Regions from separate parts of the Kribbella sp. NPDC059898 genome, predicted to be linked through region 2. Evidence: predicted binding sites of a transcription regulator. Region 2 holds the regulator's gene; the other holds the start of a gene.
What was found. The regulator HrcA, encoded in region 2, represses chaperone genes, less so after heat shock. The targets are predictions, from matches to a motif close to TTGGCACTCGNNNNNNNCGAGTGCCAA.
Positions count from the first base shown of each region.

Region 1 (8,138 bases), on a different contig from region 2:
AGAGGTTGCGGTGCAGGACGCCGAGGCCGCCCTGCCGGGCCATGGCGATCGCCATCCGGGCCTCGGTGACGGTGTCCATCGCGCTGGACACCAGCGGGATGTTCACCCAGACGTTGCGGCTGACCCGGGACCGGGTGACCGCCTCGGACGGGATGACGTCGGACTCGTTCGGCTGCAGCAGTACGTCGTCGAAGGTGAGGCCGAGGACGGCGAACTTGTCGGGAACTCCAGCGGGGGTGATGTCCATGGGGAAAACGTGCACCTTTGTACGGCGAGAACGGAACCCCATCCTATCCGCGCCGTGAGCGAGCCCCGAATCCGCCGTCCACAGGCAACCGCCCGCCACGGACGCGCGGCGGGCGGTGACCAGGTGTTACCTGTGCCTACTTGTGCTTGTCCGGCCTCTCGGTCGGCACGTTGATGATGCCGAGGATCTGCAGCAGGCTCGAGTCGTCGGTCGAACCGTGGGTGCGGGAGATCGCGGCGTGCTTGCCCTCCGGGTAGTGGCCGGTCGAGTGCTTGCCCTTGGCGTAGGCCTTCTTCACCGAGCCGGTGTTCACCTCGCCGCTCGAGTGCTTCGCCGCCTTGCCGTGCTCGGACCGGGCGGACTTCCCGGACCTGGCGCTGGCTGTCGGCTTCTCGGCGGTCGCTGTGGGCTTGGCGACGGTTGCCGTCGGCTTCGCAGCGGTTGCCGTCGGCTTCGTGGCGGCAGTCGTGGGCTTGGCGGGGGTTGCCGCTGGCTTCGCGGTGGTTGCCGCGGGCTTGGTGGCGGCCGTCGTGGAGTCTGCCTGCGGCAGGCCGGCCGGCACCGGCAGTACGTCGACGGGCACCGCGCCGAGCGTCAGGTCGAGCAGGTCCTGGATCGCACTCGGGATCACGCCCGCGCCGTCACCCGGCGTAGTCGTCCCGGTCCCGTCCGTCCCGGACGAACCGGTCCCGGTCGAGCCGGTCCCCGCCGAACCTGTCCCAGTTGAGCCGGTCCCGGTTGAGCCCGTCCCGGTTGAGCCCGTCCCGGTCGAACCTGTATCGGTCGAGCCGGTACCGGTTGAGCCCGTACCCGTGGAGCCGGTCCCGCCGGTGTCACCCGCCGGTGGCGTGGAGGTGCCGTTGTCGCCGGCGGCGGGCTGGCCCGTGCCGGTGTCGCCGGTCGGCGCAGTGGTCGGGTCGGCCGACGTACCACCGTCGGTCGTCCCGGTGCCGTCGGTCGTCCCGGTGCCGCCGGTCCCGGTGCCGGTGTCGCTGGACCCGTTGTCCACGTTCGCCGGCGGCGTCGGGGTGGTGTCCGTCGGCGGCGGTGTCGGCGTACCGGTGTCGGTCGGCGGCGGCGTGGACGGATCCGTCGGCTGACCGGTCGTGGTGTCGGTCGGCGTACCGGTCGGCTCGCTGGTCGGCGTGTCGGTCTTGTTGTCCGACGGCAGCGTCGTCTTGGTCCCGGACGGCTCCGGCGTGGTCTTGATGCCGTTCTGGTCGGTCACCAGGTCCTGTGGCGGCAGCGGCTTGACGACCGCCTTGTTGTCGCCGATCTGCGGCGGCACCAACGGCGGGTTGACGTCGTCCCGCGCCTGCGGCTGGTCGGTGCCGGAGTTGTCGCCGTCCTGGTTCGACCCGGCGTGCTCCGCCCTCGCCTTGATCTGGTAGTCCTTGCCGACCTTGACGATCTTCTGCCGGTCCATCACCGGCAGTCCGTTCAGGTCCTGCTTCGGGAAGCTGGTCTGCGGCCGGACCGCGTCGACCATCTTCTCGATGACCTTCTCGTACGGCGACAACGGGTCCCCGGTGACCGCGGCGGCCACCCCGGACACCGACAGCGCGGCGACCGCGGCGACACCGAACGCCAGACCGCGGGTCGCCACCTTGCGGGCGAACGGGTCGGTGATCGGGTTCAGCGCGGCGCAACGCGCCAGGAAGGTCTCCGGGTCGTCGATGGTCTCCACCGGGAGCTCGTCCTCGACCTCCACCGCCAGCCGCAGCTCGGCCAGCAAGGCGACGGCCGGGTCGTGCTCACCCGCCAGACGGGCGGACTCCCCACCGGCAGCCAGCAGATCGAGCAGTGCGTCATCGGCCTCAATCGCGTCGAGATCGAAACGGTCAGCCATGATGCCCCTCCCCTGCTGCTCCTCGTTCCAACTGTGCTTCATGCCCCACGAACCCCCTGAGCGTGATCAACGCCCGATGCTGTGCGACCCTCACCGCCCCCGGTGTCATCCCCAGTGCCCGGCCGGTCTCCTCGGCTGACATCCCCGCAACGACGCGCAGGCGCAGAATCTCGCGCAGCTTCTCCGGCAGCTTCTCCATCAGCCCCCAGGCATGCTGGACCTCGGACTGCCGAACCGCACGCTCCTCCGGCGTCGGTGACTCGTCCGCGCCGTCCGGCAGGTCCGGCGTCGAGACGTCGGCGACCGCGAACGCGCGCTGGGCATCGGCGACCTTGCGGGCCGCGATCCCGTAGACGAAAGCCTCGAAAGGCCTCCCCTCGTCGCGGTACCGGCCGAGCGCGCCGAACACCGCGACACATACCTCTTGAGCGACGTCGTCGACCATGTCGGCGCCGCCCGGATAGGTCCACAGACGGGACCGTACGTAACGGTGCGCCACAGCGCGCACCCTGGTGAGCAGGTCGTTGAGAGCTGTGCGGTCCCCGTCGCCGGCCAGCGCGGCAAGATCCCTGAGCTCGACCCGGTCGTGGGTGTCAGGCACTTTGACCTCTGTCACCCCTCGCCCCCTCGTGAATGTCCGGACCGGTCAGCCTGAAAGATGCTACGGCGCTCATCTCCAGTTGCCTAGTGTCAAGTCAAGGTCAAGCCCTTGTTTTGATCACAATCTGTCACTACTCGCCGGTTAGCTACTTGACGGCGGGCTGTGTCGCGGCAATGCGGGTGCTGACGGCGTACGACGAGACGATGTCGCCGGTCCGCAGCCCGGGACCGTGGTGCCCGGGGACGACGACGTCGCGGCCGCCGAGGAACGCCCCGTTCGCCGGCGCGACGACGATCTCCTTGCGCACGTCCTGGCCGACGATGCCGATCGCGCGGCCGTGGTGCCCGTCCAGGGTGACCACGTCGTTCAGCAGTTCGATGCCGGGGATCTTCGCGGCGGCCCGGTAGAGCGCGGCCCGCAGGTCGGCCGGCACCAGCCCGGACCCCAGAACCGACGACAGGTGCAGGAAGGCCCGGAAGTCCGGAGGCGACGGGTGCCCGACCCCGGTCGTGTCCTGGCGGAGCGCGGCCAGCAGCGCGTCGGGATCACGCGGAAGTTTGGCCAGGAAGCCCGGCGTCGGCGTGGTCCAACCGGCCTCGCACCTGGTGGTGGATTGGTTCAGCGGCCCGACCGGGTCGCTGCAGATCGCGTAGCCGGTCGTCGTCCGGCCGGGGGTGGCGAACAGTTCGGGAGCCAGCTTCCGCGCCGCCGTACGGGCGGCCGCGCTCGGGAACTCGACCCGCACGAGCTTCGTGCCCTGCTGCACGTAGCGCGCCGTGGGCTTGGCCGGGATCCACTTGTCACCACGGCTGAAGATCGTCGCCCGGAGGTCCGGGTTCGAGGTGAAGGTGTCGATCATCGAGGACTGCACGGTGATCTGCCGGAAGTGCCCGGGCGGGATCGGCGTGTCCGGGTTCGAACCGATCCGGGCGGCGGCGTCGTTCAGGAAGGTCCCGGCGTCGGCGGTGGCGCCGAGCGGGGCGGCATGGTCGCGGGTGACCACGTCGGCGATCAGGAAGCCGCCGGCCAGTGTCAGCGCCAGTCCACCGGCGACCAGGACTCGCCGCCGTACGATCCGGCGAGGGTTGGCCGGTTCCGGCGCGGTGAGCAGGTGACGGGTGCGGGCCAGGACGTACGGGTCGGGATCCGGTACGTCGTCGCGGACTCGTTTGAGCAGGTCGATCTCGGTCATGACGGGTTCTCCTCGAAGTCGGGTCCGAGCGCGGAGCGGAGGGCTCGACGGGCTCGGTGCAGGCGGGAGCGGACGGTGCCGATCGGCAGGTCCAGCGCCTGCGCGATCTCGGCGTAGGACAGGTCTTCCCAGGCGTAGAGCAGCAGTACGTCGCGTTCCGCCGGCCGGAGCCGGGCGAGTACGCCGGTCAGCAGCCGGGACGCCGACGCCGCGTCCACCCGGGCCGCCACGTCGGCGGCGAGCAGGTCCGGGTGCCGGTCGGTGCCGGCCCGCGAGTACGCCCGGTACTGGCGTACCTCGTCCCGCCGGCGCCGCCGGACCAGGTTGGTCGCGATGCCGTACAGCCAGGGCAGGGCGCCGTCCGCGGTACCGGCGTACCGGTGGCGACGCTCGAACGCGATCAGGAAGGTCTGCCCGAGCAGGTCGTCGGCCTCGGTCGGGCCGAGCCGCCGGGCGATGTAGCGGTGGATGGTGACGGCGTACCGGTCGAACAGCTGGGCGAACTCCTCGGGCCGGGCGGCCTGGACGGGTTCGGTGCCGGTCGGTGGGCCGGGCACGAGGTCCGGTGGCGGGTGGGTGGTGGCTCGCGGTGGCTGCATACCTGCTTCTGCCCGATCCCCGCGATCCGGTTCCCGCTCAGTCGAGGACGGGCGCGCGGAAGCGGATCAGTTCGGTGGCGTGCTCGCCGCCCCAGTCGATCGGCGTCCGGCCGGTCTCGGTCCAGCCGGCCCGGCGGTACAGGCGTTCGGCGGCGCCGCGGTTGTCCACGACCTCCAGCGACAGCTCCCGCCCGAGTTCGGCGGCCACGGTCACGCAGTGGTCGAGCAGCTGCCGGCCGATGCCGCGCCCGGTCGCGGCCGGATCCACGAACAGCCGCTCGACCTCGGCGCGCTCTCCCACACCCGTCAGCACCACATGCCCCGCGACCCGTCCACTGTCCACCGCGACCCAACATCCCAGCGCAGTCTCTGGTGTCAGCCACAGTTCCGGAGCCGCGGGCCAGTTGATCGGGTACCCGGCCCGTTCGTGCACGGAGCGCAGCAGTTCGACGCAGACGGCCAGGTCCTCGGTACGACGTTCACGAATCACCCGCACATATAAACACCGCCCGGCAACCGAAGCTGCCGGGCGGTGCTGTGTGTGCTGTGCTGTCGAACTACGACCTGAGGCTCAGTGGCCGTGTCCGTGGCCGTGACCGGCCGCGGGGGCTTCCTCTTCCTCGGGCTTGTCGACCACCAGGGTCTCGGTGGTCAGCAGGAGCGCGGCGATCGAGCCGGCGTTGGCGAGCGCGGACCGGGTCACCTTGACCGGGTCCAGGACGCCCTGCGCCAGCAGGTCGCCGTACTCGCCGGTGGCGGCGTTGAAGCCGCTGCCGGAATCGAGGTCCGCGACCTTGGAGGTCACCACGTAGCCCTCGTAGCCGCCGTTCTCGGCGATCCAGCGCAGCGGCTCGACGACCGCCTTGCGGACGATCCGGACGCCGGTGGCCTCGTCACCGTCGAGCTCGAGGTCCTTGTCCAGCACGGTGGACGCGTGCACGAGAGCGGAGCCGCCGCCGGCGACGATGCCCTCCTCGATCGCGGCCCGGGTCGCGGACACCGCGTCCTCGATCCGGTGCTTCTTCTCCTTCAGCTCGACCTCGGTGGCCGCGCCGACCTTGATCACGCAGACGCCGCCGGCCAGCTTGGCCAGCCGCTCCTGCAGCTTCTCGCGGTCCCAGTCGGAGTCGGTGCGCTCGATCTCGGACTTGATCTGGCTGACCCGGCCCTCGATGTCCTCGGCCTTGCCGGAACCCTCGACGACGGTCGTGTTGTCCTTCGAGACCACGATCCGGCGAGCCGAACCGAGCACCTCGAGGCCGACCTGGTCGAGCTTCAGCCCGACCTCGGGGGCGACGACCTGCGCGCCGGTGAGCGCGGCCAGGTCCTCCAGCATCGCCTTGCGGCGGTCACCGAAGCCCGGCGCCTTGACGGCGACCGAGGTGAAGTTGCCGCGGATCTTGTTGACCACCAGGGTCGACAGCGCCTCGGCCTCGACGTCCTCGGCGATGATCAGCAGCGTCTTGCCGGACTGCACGACCTTCTCCAGCAGCGGCAGCAGGTCCGCGATCGCGGAGATCTTGCCCTGGTGGATCAGGATGTACGGGTCCTCCAGCACCGCTTCGCCGGCCTCGGCGTCGGTGATGAAGTACGGCGAGATGTAGCCCTTGTCGAACTGCATGCCCTCGGTGAACTCGAGCTCGGTCCCGAAGGTGTTCGACTCCTCGACGGTGATCACACCGTCCTTGCCGACCTTGTCGAACGCGTCCGCGATCAACGCGCCGATCTCGGCGTCGCGGGCGGAGATGGTCGCGACGTGGGCCATGTCGCCCTTGTCGTCGACCGGCTTCGCGGTGTCCACCAGCTTGGCGGAGATGGCCTCGACGGCCGCCTCGATACCGCGCTTCAGACCCATCGGGTTGGCGCCCGCGGCGACCGCCCGGAGGCCCTCGTGCACCAGCGCCTGCGCCAGCACCGTCGCGGTGGTGGTGCCGTCACCGGCGATGTCGTTGGTCTTGGTGGCGACCTCCTTGGTGAGCTGCGCACCAAGGTTCTCGAACGGGTCGTCCAGCTCGACCTCACGGGCGACGGTGACACCGTCGTTGGTGATGGTCGGGGCGCCCCACTTCTTGTCCAGGACGACGTAGCGGCCCTTCGGCCCCAGCGTCACCTTGACCGTGTTCGCGAGCTTGTCGACGCCGCGCTCCAGCGCGCGCCGGGCATTCTCGTCGAACTCGAGGATCTTCGGCATGAAGAAAACCAGTCCTTTTCTGAAATGTCCGTACGGCGATTCCCGCTGCCCTGACCCACTCCGCCCCGGGTACCAGAGGTAGCCGGGGCGGTGTCAGTCAGGAACAGCGGGCGGTCGTCACTTGCTGACGACTGCGAGGATGTCGCGGGCGCCCAGGATCAGGTAGTCCTGGCCGTCGTACTTGACCTCGGTGCCGCCGTACTTGGAGTAGATGACCTTGTCGCCGACGGCGACGTCCAGCGGGACGCGGTTGCCGTTGTCGTCGATCCGGCCCGGGCCGACGGCGAGGATCTCGCCCTCCTGCGGCTTCTCCTTGGCGGTGTCCGGGATCACCAGGCCGGACTTCGTGGTCTGCTCGGCTTCGAGCGGCGCGACGAGGACACGGTCCTCGAGCGGCTTGATCGTGACCGACACTTGCTGACCTCCACGGTCGATTTCGCTTGTCTGTGGCATGTGGTCGCGCTCCCCTGCCGTCGCGGGGGTCAGAGGCCGGACCGCTGACACCCTCCCACGGAGAGTGCCAACACCGAATCTAGGCCGCGATTAGCACTCGGTCAACTCGAGTGCCAAAGGAATCTCACCCTGAGACGTACTGGCCCGCGTGACCGCCCCAGTACAGAATGTTGCTATGCGGCTCCCCAAGCTGTCCGGCAAGGCCGTCGCCCTGCTGGCGGCGGTCGGCGCGGTCGCCGTCGGAGCCGTCGCGGCCAACGCCTCGAAGCACGACTCCCCCGCGGCCTCCGGCACACCCACCACCACACCCAAGGCCGACCAGCCCACCCCCGAGACCACCGCAGCAGCCGCGTTACCCCAGTGCACGTCCGCCCGGCTGGCACCTGTCAACCGCAGCTGGGGCATCCCGATGCCGTCGCTGCTGGGAAGCACCAGCACCGCCTGCACCCTCAGGTACGGCGACAACCCGTACCGCCGCTCGAGCCGCACAGGTGATCCGGAGACCGCGATCCTGGTCCTCCAGCGCAACCTGAACTTCTGTTACGGCACCAAGCTCGCCGTCGATGGCATCTACGGCAGCAAGACCCGGGCTGCGGTCAGAGCGGTCCAGGGCAAGCACCACCTCGTGGCGGACGGCGTCTACGGCCCGAAGACGCGTTCTGCGATGAACTGGCGCCTGTACTCGATGGCGACCCGCAGCTGGAGCAGGAGCTGTTCCAGCCCCCACTAAAGTTGCCGGCGTGAGTGTCGCTGCGTTGCTCGACGGACCGGGCGCCGAGGTACTGGCTGCCGCGTGCGCCGAGTTCCGCCCCGGCAGCGAGCTGCGACTGGTGGAACAGCTCAGACGCCGGTACGACGCTGCTCTGGTGACAACCGCTGTCACCCAGGCCGCCCTGCGCCACCGTGCGGTCGCCAAGTTCGGCCCTGACGCGGGCCGCATGTACTTCACCCCGGACGGTCTGGAACAAGCCACCCGCACCACCGTCGCCGCCCACCGCGCCGAACG
Region 1 covers NZ_JBHWKR010000009.1:204,546-212,683, reverse strand. The annotation lists gene guaB (IMP dehydrogenase) at 1-247, opposite strand, end outside; gene ACFV9C_RS27275 (hypothetical protein) at 384-2,096, opposite strand; gene shbA (RNA polymerase sigma factor ShbA) at 2,089-2,712, opposite strand; gene ACFV9C_RS27265 (CU044_5270 family protein) at 2,843-3,889, opposite strand; gene ACFV9C_RS27260 (RNA polymerase sigma factor) at 3,886-4,488, opposite strand; gene ACFV9C_RS27255 (GNAT family N-acetyltransferase) at 4,526-4,978, opposite strand; gene groL (chaperonin GroEL) at 5,060-6,679, opposite strand; gene groES (co-chaperone GroES) at 6,797-7,093, opposite strand; gene ACFV9C_RS27240 (peptidoglycan-binding protein) at 7,308-7,862, shown strand; gene ACFV9C_RS27235 (methyltransferase domain-containing protein) at 7,873-8,138, shown strand, end outside.
Region 1: groES (co-chaperone GroES) is a predicted target of HrcA. The motif match lies at 7,223-7,249, and genes of this name have one in related genera.

Region 2 (8,138 bases):
CGGAACTCCGAAACTTTCGAAGGGTGGCCGGTGTGACGACACGACGTGCGGTTGTGGTCCGGGGTGGCTGGGAGGGGCACTCGCCGGTCGAGGCGACCGACCTGTTCATCCCGTACCTGAAGGAGAACGGCTACGAGGTGACGGTCTCGGACACCACCGCGGCCTATCTCGACCTGGACGGCGTCGACCTCGTCGTGCAGTGCGTGACGATGAGCGAGATCGAGAACGACCACTTCAAGGGCCTGGAGGCGGCGATCCGGCGCGGTACCGGGTTCGCCGGATGGCACGGCGGGATCGCGGACTCGTTCCGCAAGAACGTCGACTACAGCTTCATCACCGGTGGGCAGTTCATCTCGCACCCGCACGGCTTCACCGACTATCGCGTCGACATCATTGCCGACCACCCGATTGTCGAAGGCATCAAGCACTTCGACGTCCACACCGAGCAGTACTACGTGCACGCCGACCCGACCAACAACGTGCTGGCCACCACCACGTTCGAGTCGCACCCGGACTACCCGTGGATCGAGGGCGCCGTGATGCCGGCGATCTGGACCCGGACCTGGGGTGAGGGCAAGGTGTTCGTCTGCACGGTCGGCCACAAGCTGGACGACCTGGAGACGCCTGAGGTCAGGACGATCATCGAGCGGGGGCTGCTGTGGGCGAGCAAGTGACGGGAATCGGCATCGTCGGTACGGGCGTCATCTCCGGCACGTACCTGGACCACCTGGCCAAGCTGCCCGGCGTCGACGTGGTCGCCGTCGCGGACCTGGACGTCTCGCGCGCGCAGGCGATCGCGGACCAGAACCCGGCCATCCGCGCGCTGTCGCCGGACGAGCTGTACGCCGCCGACGACGTGGACATCGTCCTCAACCTCACCATCCCGGCGGCCCACGCCGCCGTGCACCAGGCCGCACTGGCGGCGGGCAAGCACGTGTACGGCGAGAAGCCGCTGGCGATGGACCGCGCCGAGGCGGAGCCACTGCTGAAGTACGCCGCCGCCAACGACCTGCGGATCGGCTGTGCGCCGGACACGGTCCTCGGCACCGGTACGCAGACGGCGCGTGCGGTGATCGACCGCGGCGACATCGGTACGCCGCACGCCGCGACCGCGTTCATGGTCACCCCCGGCCACGAACTGTGGCACCCGGCGCCCGAGTTCTACTACAAGCCCGGCGGCGGCCCGGTCCTCGACATGGGCCCGTACTACGTCACCAGCCTGGTCACACTGCTCGGGCCGGTCGTCCGGGTCACCGCCCGCGCGGGCCGGGCGAAGCAGCAGCGGAAGGTCCACACCGGCCCCCGCGCCGGGACCGTGTTCGACGTGGAGGTGCCGACGCACGTCACCGGCGTACTGGAGCACGAGTCCGGCGCGCTGACCACCGTGCTGATGTCGTTCGACGTGTGGGCCGGGCGGCTGCCCCGGATCGAGGTCCACGGGACGGACGGCAGCCTGTCCGTACCGGATCCGAACGGGTTCGACGGGACTGTCGAGATCGTCACCCCGGAGCAGCGCGAGTGGACCGAGGTGCCGGTCGCTGGCGGGTACGCCGGGGCCGGCCGCGGGGTCGGTGTCGCGGACATGGCCCGGGCGTTGCGCACCGGCGAGCCGCACCGCGCGTCGGGGGAGTTGGCGTACCACGTGCTCGACGTACTGGAGTCGTTCATCGACTCCGCCGTACAGGATCAGCCGCTCGATGTGGCCAGTACCGTGACGCGTCCGGCGCCCGTTCCGTTGGGAGCCGCGCCCGGGACCGCCTAGACTGGCACTCTGAACGACTGAGTGCCAAGGGTCTGAAAGGGTGGTGCGCGTGCTGGACGACCGCAAGCTGGATGTGCTCCGCGCCATCGTCGAGGACTACGTCGCGACCCACGAGCCGATCGGGTCGAAGGCACTGGTCGACCGGCACAACCTCGGTGTCTCACCGGCCACCGTGCGTAACGACATGGCGGCGCTGGAGGAGGAGGGGTACATCACCCAGCCGCACACCAGCGCCGGCCGGATCCCGACCGACGCGGGCTACCGGCTGTTCGTCGACAAGCTGAGTACGGTCAAGACGCTGTCGGTGGCGGAGAAGAAGGCGATCACGTCGTTCCTGGCCGGTGCGGTCGACCTGGACGACGTGGTCCGGCGGACCGTGCGGCTGCTCGCCCAGATCACCCGCCAGGTCGCCATCGTGCAGTACCCGTCGCTCAACCGGTCGAGCGTGCGGCACATCGAGGTCGTCACGATGACCCCGCGCCGGCTGCTGCTGGTGCTGATCACCAGCAACGGCCGGGTCGAGCAGCGGATCGTCGAGCATCCGCACGACGTCGACGAGCAGCTGACCGCGGACCTGCGGTCCCGGCTGAACACCACGCTCGCCGGTCAGCGACTGACCGACGCGGCGACGACGCTGGCCGGCCTGCCCGAGCTGTTCGCGCCGACGGACCGCGCGCTGGTCTCGTCGATCGTCACCACGCTGTTCGAGGCGTTCACCGACGAGGTCGGCGAGCAGCGGATCGCGGTCGGCGGCGCCGCCAACCTGACCCGGTACGGCGACGACTTCGAGCGGAACGTGAAGCCGGTGCTGGAGGCGCTCGAGGAGCACGTGATCCTGCTCAAGCTGCTCGGCGAGGCGACCAACCCGCAGACGCTGACCGTCCGGATCGGTCACGAGAACCCGTTCGAGGAGCTGGCCACCACGTCGGTGGTCGCGACCGGGTACGGGCCGAAGTCGGAGGTGCTGGCGACGCTGGGCATCGTCGGGCCGACCCACATGGACTACCCCAGCACGATGGGCGCCGTACGCGCCGTCGCGCGCTATGTCAGCCAGATCCTGGCTGAATCATGACGATTACAACCCCCTGGTCTGGAGTATGAGCACCGATTACTACGCCGTCCTAGGTGTCAGCCGTGACGCGTCACCGGACGAGATCAAGAAGGCGTACCGCAAGCTGGCGCGCCAGTACCACCCGGACGTGAACGACTCCGAGGACGCGCACCAGAAGTTCCAGGAGATCGGGCGCGCGTTCCAGGTGCTCAGCGACCCGCAGAAGCGGCAGCTGCACGACCTCGGCGGCGACCCGTTCGCCTCCGCGGCCGGCGGGCCGGGCGGTGCCGCGGGCTTCGGGCAGGCGTTCACGTTCACCGACATCATGGACGCGTTCTTCGGGCAGACCGGCGGCGCGACCCGCGGGCCGCGGCCGCGGACCCGGCGCGGTCAGGACGCGCTGATCCCGCTCCGGATCGACCTGGCCGAGGCGGCCTTCGGTACGACGCGGGAGCTCAAGGTCGACACCGCCGTACTGTGCCCGACCTGTAGCGGGTCCGGCGCGGCGGCCGGGTCCGAGCCGGTCACCTGCGAGATCTGCCACGGGCGCGGCGAGGTGACGCACACGCAGCGGTCGTTCCTCGGCGAGGTGCGGACGATGCGCCCCTGCCCGAACTGCCGCGGCTACGGTACGACGATCCCGAACCCGTGTGTCGAGTGCTCCGGCGACGGGCGGGTGCGCTCCCGGCGTACCGTCACCGTGAAGATCCCCGGCGGCGTCGACAGCGGGACGCGGGTGCAGCTGTCCGGTCAGGGCGAGGTCGGCCCCGGCGGCGGCCCGGCGGGCGACCTGTACGTCGAGATCGAGGTCGAGCCGCACGAGATCTTCACCCGGAACGGCGACGACCTGCACTGCACGGTCACGCTGCCGATGACGGCGGCCGCGCTCGGTACCACGATCGACCTGCCGACGCTGGAGGGCGAGACCACGCCGCTGGAGGTCCGGCCCGGAACGCAGTCCGGGACGACGCAGACGCTGACGGCGCGCGGCGTACCCCGGCTGCGGCACGCCGGGCGCGGTGACCTGATCGTCCAGGTGATCGTCGAGACCCCCACCCGGCTCGACGACGCCCAGGCCGACCTGCTCCGCCAGCTCGCCGTGGCGCGCGACGAGGAACGCCCCCAGGGCCAGGTTCAGGCCACCCACAAGGGCGTCTTCGGCCGCCTCCGCGACGCCTTCGGCGCGCACTGACCCACACCCACACCCACACCCACACCCGCCACCGGCGCGCACCGGGCCGGCCCCGCCGCTCCCGCTTGGGCGAACCCTCCACTTCAGGGGGTGCCCTCTGAGCTGGAGGGTTGCCCCCTGAGAATTTGGCAGGGCAACCCTCCAGCTGAGGGGGCAACCCCGGGCGGGCGGGTCGTGAGAGTGTGGTGGTGGTGGCGGCGGTGTGCGTGGAGGTGTGGTCGGTGGGTGTTGCGGTCTTCTTCCGGGCCGGGCTCGACGGGGATGAGCTCGTGCTGGACGGACCCGAAGGGCGGCATGCGGCCGTCGTACGGCGGATCGGGCCGGGGGAGCGGATGCGGCTGACGGACGGGCGTGGGGACTGGGCCGAAGGGCCTGTGGTCGCCGCGTCCAAGGCCGGTGTGACGGTGGCTGTGGACGAGCGGGGGAGTACGCCGGCGTACGACCCGCGGGTGGTCGTGGTGCAGGCGGTGCCCAAGGGAGAGCGGGCCGAGCTCGCCGTAGAGATGTTGACCGAGGTCGGCGTCGACGTGATCGTGCCGTGGAACGCGGAGCGCAGTCAGTTCCGGGCGAACCCGGAGCGGGTCGAGAAGATGCTCGCGAAATGGCGGGCCTGGGCGTTCGAGGCGAGCAAGCAGTCCCGCCGCACCTGGTTCGCCGAGGTCGCCCCGCTGGCCACCACGGCCGACGTCGCGAAGCTCCTCGGCGCCGCGGCGCTCCCCGTCGTACTGCACGAGGAGGCCACCGTCCCGCTGGCCTCCCTCACGACCCCGCCGGCCGGCGACATCGTGCTGGTGATCGGCCCCGAGGGCGGTATCGCCCCGGCGGAACTGGACGCCTTCGCCACCACCCCGATCCGCCTCGGCGACACGGTATTGCGCACCTCGACGGCCGGCGTCGCCGCTGCCGCCGCGCTGCTCGCGCCGTCGCGCTGGCGATAACCTGTTAGACAGCAGCCGAACACGCGAGGACTGAACCCATGGCCGTCGAAACCGCCAGAGCCCGCACGCTCACGCACGTCGACCCGGTCGAGGTGACCCTGCAGTCCGCCCTCGACGCCCTCGCCGACCCGGTCCGCCGTTCGATCCTCCGCGACCTCGCCGCCCACGACGACTGGACCCGCGCCTGCGGCACGTTCGACCTCCCGGTCAAGAAGGCGACCGCCAGCCACCACTTCGCCGTACTGCGCTCCGCCGGCCTGATCGAGCAACGCGACGAAGGCGCCCGCCGCCTGAACCGCCTCCGCCGCCCCGAGTTCGACGCGGCCTTCCCCGGCCTCCTCACCGCCACCATCGACCGCGACGCCGACTGACCTACTTCACCAGGATGGCCTTGCTGTCGGTGTCGGTGACCGTGCCGTCGGCGGGGGACACGAGGTACACGCTGATCTGCCACGGTCCCGGGCTCAGCGTCAGCTGGAACGAGTACGGCGAGAACGCCTGACCCTGCTTGGTGTTCGTGTGACTCTTCCGGACCTCACGGGTCTTCAGGTTCGTCGCCTGGTAGTTGACCGTCGCCTCGAACGCGGCCGCGACACCCTGCACCGTGACCTTCGGCGTCAGCGCCTGGTCCTGGGTCGGCGAGTCGATCCACACGAGTGCCTGCACGTCGGAGGCCAGCGCCCGGTTCAGCGGCGAGCTGGCGTCGATCTGACCGAACAGCTGCTGCACCGCCTGGCCGTTCTGCGTGACGCGGATCGGGGTCTGGTCGTCCTTCAGCGCGCCCTGGACCGTGTAGACCAGCTGCTGCGCCGCGACCCGTGCCACATCCTCGTCGAGCGTCGCCTTCGGCAGCTGCTTGAAGTCGACCGTCACCTCGTCGTCGTCGCGGGTCACCGTGTTCACCGCGGCGCCGCGCCAGACCGAGTAGTAGTCCGGGTCGTTCGGGTTCTTCGTGGTCATGATCCGGACCGCCTGCTCCGCCGGGTGACCGCTGACCTTCGCCCAGGTGCGGTACAGCCGCGCGGACGTCTTCTTCTGCGCTCCCACCTGGGTGCCGAGCCAGTAGACCGGGACGACCATGTCGCGCACCGACGTCTCCGGTACGCCGCGGGTCCTCGGGGCCTGCGTGGGCATCGGGGAGGCAGTGAGGACCGTGGGGGTCTGGGTCGCCGGCAGGGCGGAGGTGGTGGTGCGTTGGCCGGCGACCGCGTCACCGTCGTTCGCGGTGTTCTCGGTGTTGGTGAAGACGGTGAACGCGCCGATCGCGGCGGCGGTGCCGACCGCGGCGACGCCGGCGGTCAGGAACCAGGGGCGGTGCGAGGACGGGCGCTGGGCGTGCGCGCGGTTGCGGATCTCCAGCAGCGCGTCGGCCGGCTCGATCCGGTCGGCCTCCTCGTGGAGTGCCCGCCGCATCAGCTCGTCGAACGGGTCGTGAGAGTTGTCGTTCATACGTTCTGCTCCAGGAGCTGGCGCAGCGACTTGGTCGCGCGCGCGGCGTGGCTCTTCACGGAGCCCCGGCTGATGCCCATCGTGTCGGCGATCTCCGCCTCCGACAGGTCACCGTAGTACCGCAGCACCATCACGGTGCGTTGCTTCTCCGGCAGGGTCCGCATCGCTTCGACGACCCGGTCGGTCTCCTCGGTCCGCAGTACCGCCTGCTCGGCGCTCGGTTCGTCGGGCAGCGACTTCGGGGTGTGCTTGTCCACCACGACGAGGTGGCGCTGACGGGACCGGCAGCGGTTCACCACCGCGGTCCGCAGGTACGCGAGCGCCTTGTGCGGATCGCGCAGCCGGTTCCAGCGGCCGTGCATCGCGACGAACGCGTCCTGCACGATCTCCTCGGCCGTGCCGGTGTCGCGCAGCAGCAGCGCGCCGAGGCGGACGAGCGACGTGTAGTGCGCGGTGTAGACAGCCGTCAGCGCCTCGTCTGCACTCCACGAGGACTCATGTGTCACGCACTCTTCGTACACCACGGCCGGTTGTGCCACGAAAAGACGACGCCAAGACTCCGTCCCAGGTTGACAACACCACAGCCGGTTCTGATGACAACCTGAGCGTCACCCGGGGAATTACACGTGAGGCTGTCGGCGGGGACGGCTAGCATGGAGACTCACATCACCAGTACTCAGGAGGAAGAGCCTGTCCAGGCCACGCAGTATCGAACCGGAAGCGCACCGCAACGGTGCGGCGACCGCCACGCAGGCGTCCCACAAGATCGTCGTGCCGAACAGCATCGACATGGTGGCCCTGCTCGGAGCCCGGGACGAGTTCCTCCGCATCATCGAGAAGGAGTTCGCCGCCGACATCATGGTCCGCGGCAACGAGATCACGCTGGTCGGTGAGCCCGCCGAACTGGCCCTCGCGGAACGGCTGATCGACGAGCTGATCGCGGTGATCCGGACCGGGCACGGGCTGACCGCCGACTCCGTCGAGCGCAGTATCGCGATGATCAAGCAGGCGACGGCCGAGAGCCCGGCCGACGTGCTGACCCAGAACATCCTGTCCAGCCGCGGCCGCACCATCCGGCCGAAGACGCTGAACCAGAAGCGGTACGTCGACGCGATCGACAAGAACACGATCGTCTTCGGCATCGGCCCGGCCGGTACCGGCAAGACCTACCTGGCGGTGGCCAAGGCGGTCCAGGCGCTGCAGGCCAAGGAGGTCAACCGGATCATCCTGACCCGGCCGGCCGTCGAGGCCGGTGAGCGGCTCGGCTTCCTGCCCGGCACCCTGTCGGAGAAGATCGACCCGTACCTGCGGCCGCTGTACGACGCACTGCACGACATGCTCGACCCGGAGTCCATCCCGCGGCTGATGACCGCCGGCACGATCGAGATCGCGCCGCTGGCCTACATGCGCGGCCGGACGCTGAACGACGCCTACATCATTCTGGACGAGGCGCAGAACACCTCGCCGGAGCAGATGAAGATGTTCCTCACCCGGCTCGGCTTCGGTTCGAAGATGGTGGTCACCGGCGACGTGACCCAGGTCGACCTGCCGAACGGGACGAAATCCGGCCTGCGGGTCGTGCAGGAAATTCTCGAAGGGGTGCAGGATCTGGCATTCTGCCGGTTGACATCGCATGACGTGGTGCGGCACAAGCTGGTCGGCCGGATCGTGTCGGCGTACGAAAACTACGAAGGCAGTGCTGATTCCCACCGATGAACGTCGAGGTCAACAACGAGTCCGGCGTGG
Region 2 covers NZ_JBHWKR010000008.1:83,811-91,948, forward strand. The annotation lists gene ACFV9C_RS24645 (ThuA domain-containing protein) at 33-674, shown strand; gene ACFV9C_RS24650 (Gfo/Idh/MocA family protein) at 659-1,762, shown strand; gene hrcA (heat-inducible transcriptional repressor HrcA) at 1,812-2,834, shown strand; gene dnaJ (molecular chaperone DnaJ) at 2,860-4,005, shown strand; gene ACFV9C_RS24665 (16S rRNA (uracil(1498)-N(3))-methyltransferase) at 4,227-4,943, shown strand; gene ACFV9C_RS24670 (ArsR/SmtB family transcription factor) at 4,982-5,314, shown strand; gene ACFV9C_RS24675 (Gmad2 immunoglobulin-like domain-containing protein) at 5,316-6,392, opposite strand; gene ACFV9C_RS24680 (SigE family RNA polymerase sigma factor) at 6,389-6,898, opposite strand; gene ACFV9C_RS24685 (PhoH family protein) at 7,182-8,108, shown strand; gene ybeY (rRNA maturation RNase YbeY) at 8,105-8,138, shown strand, end outside.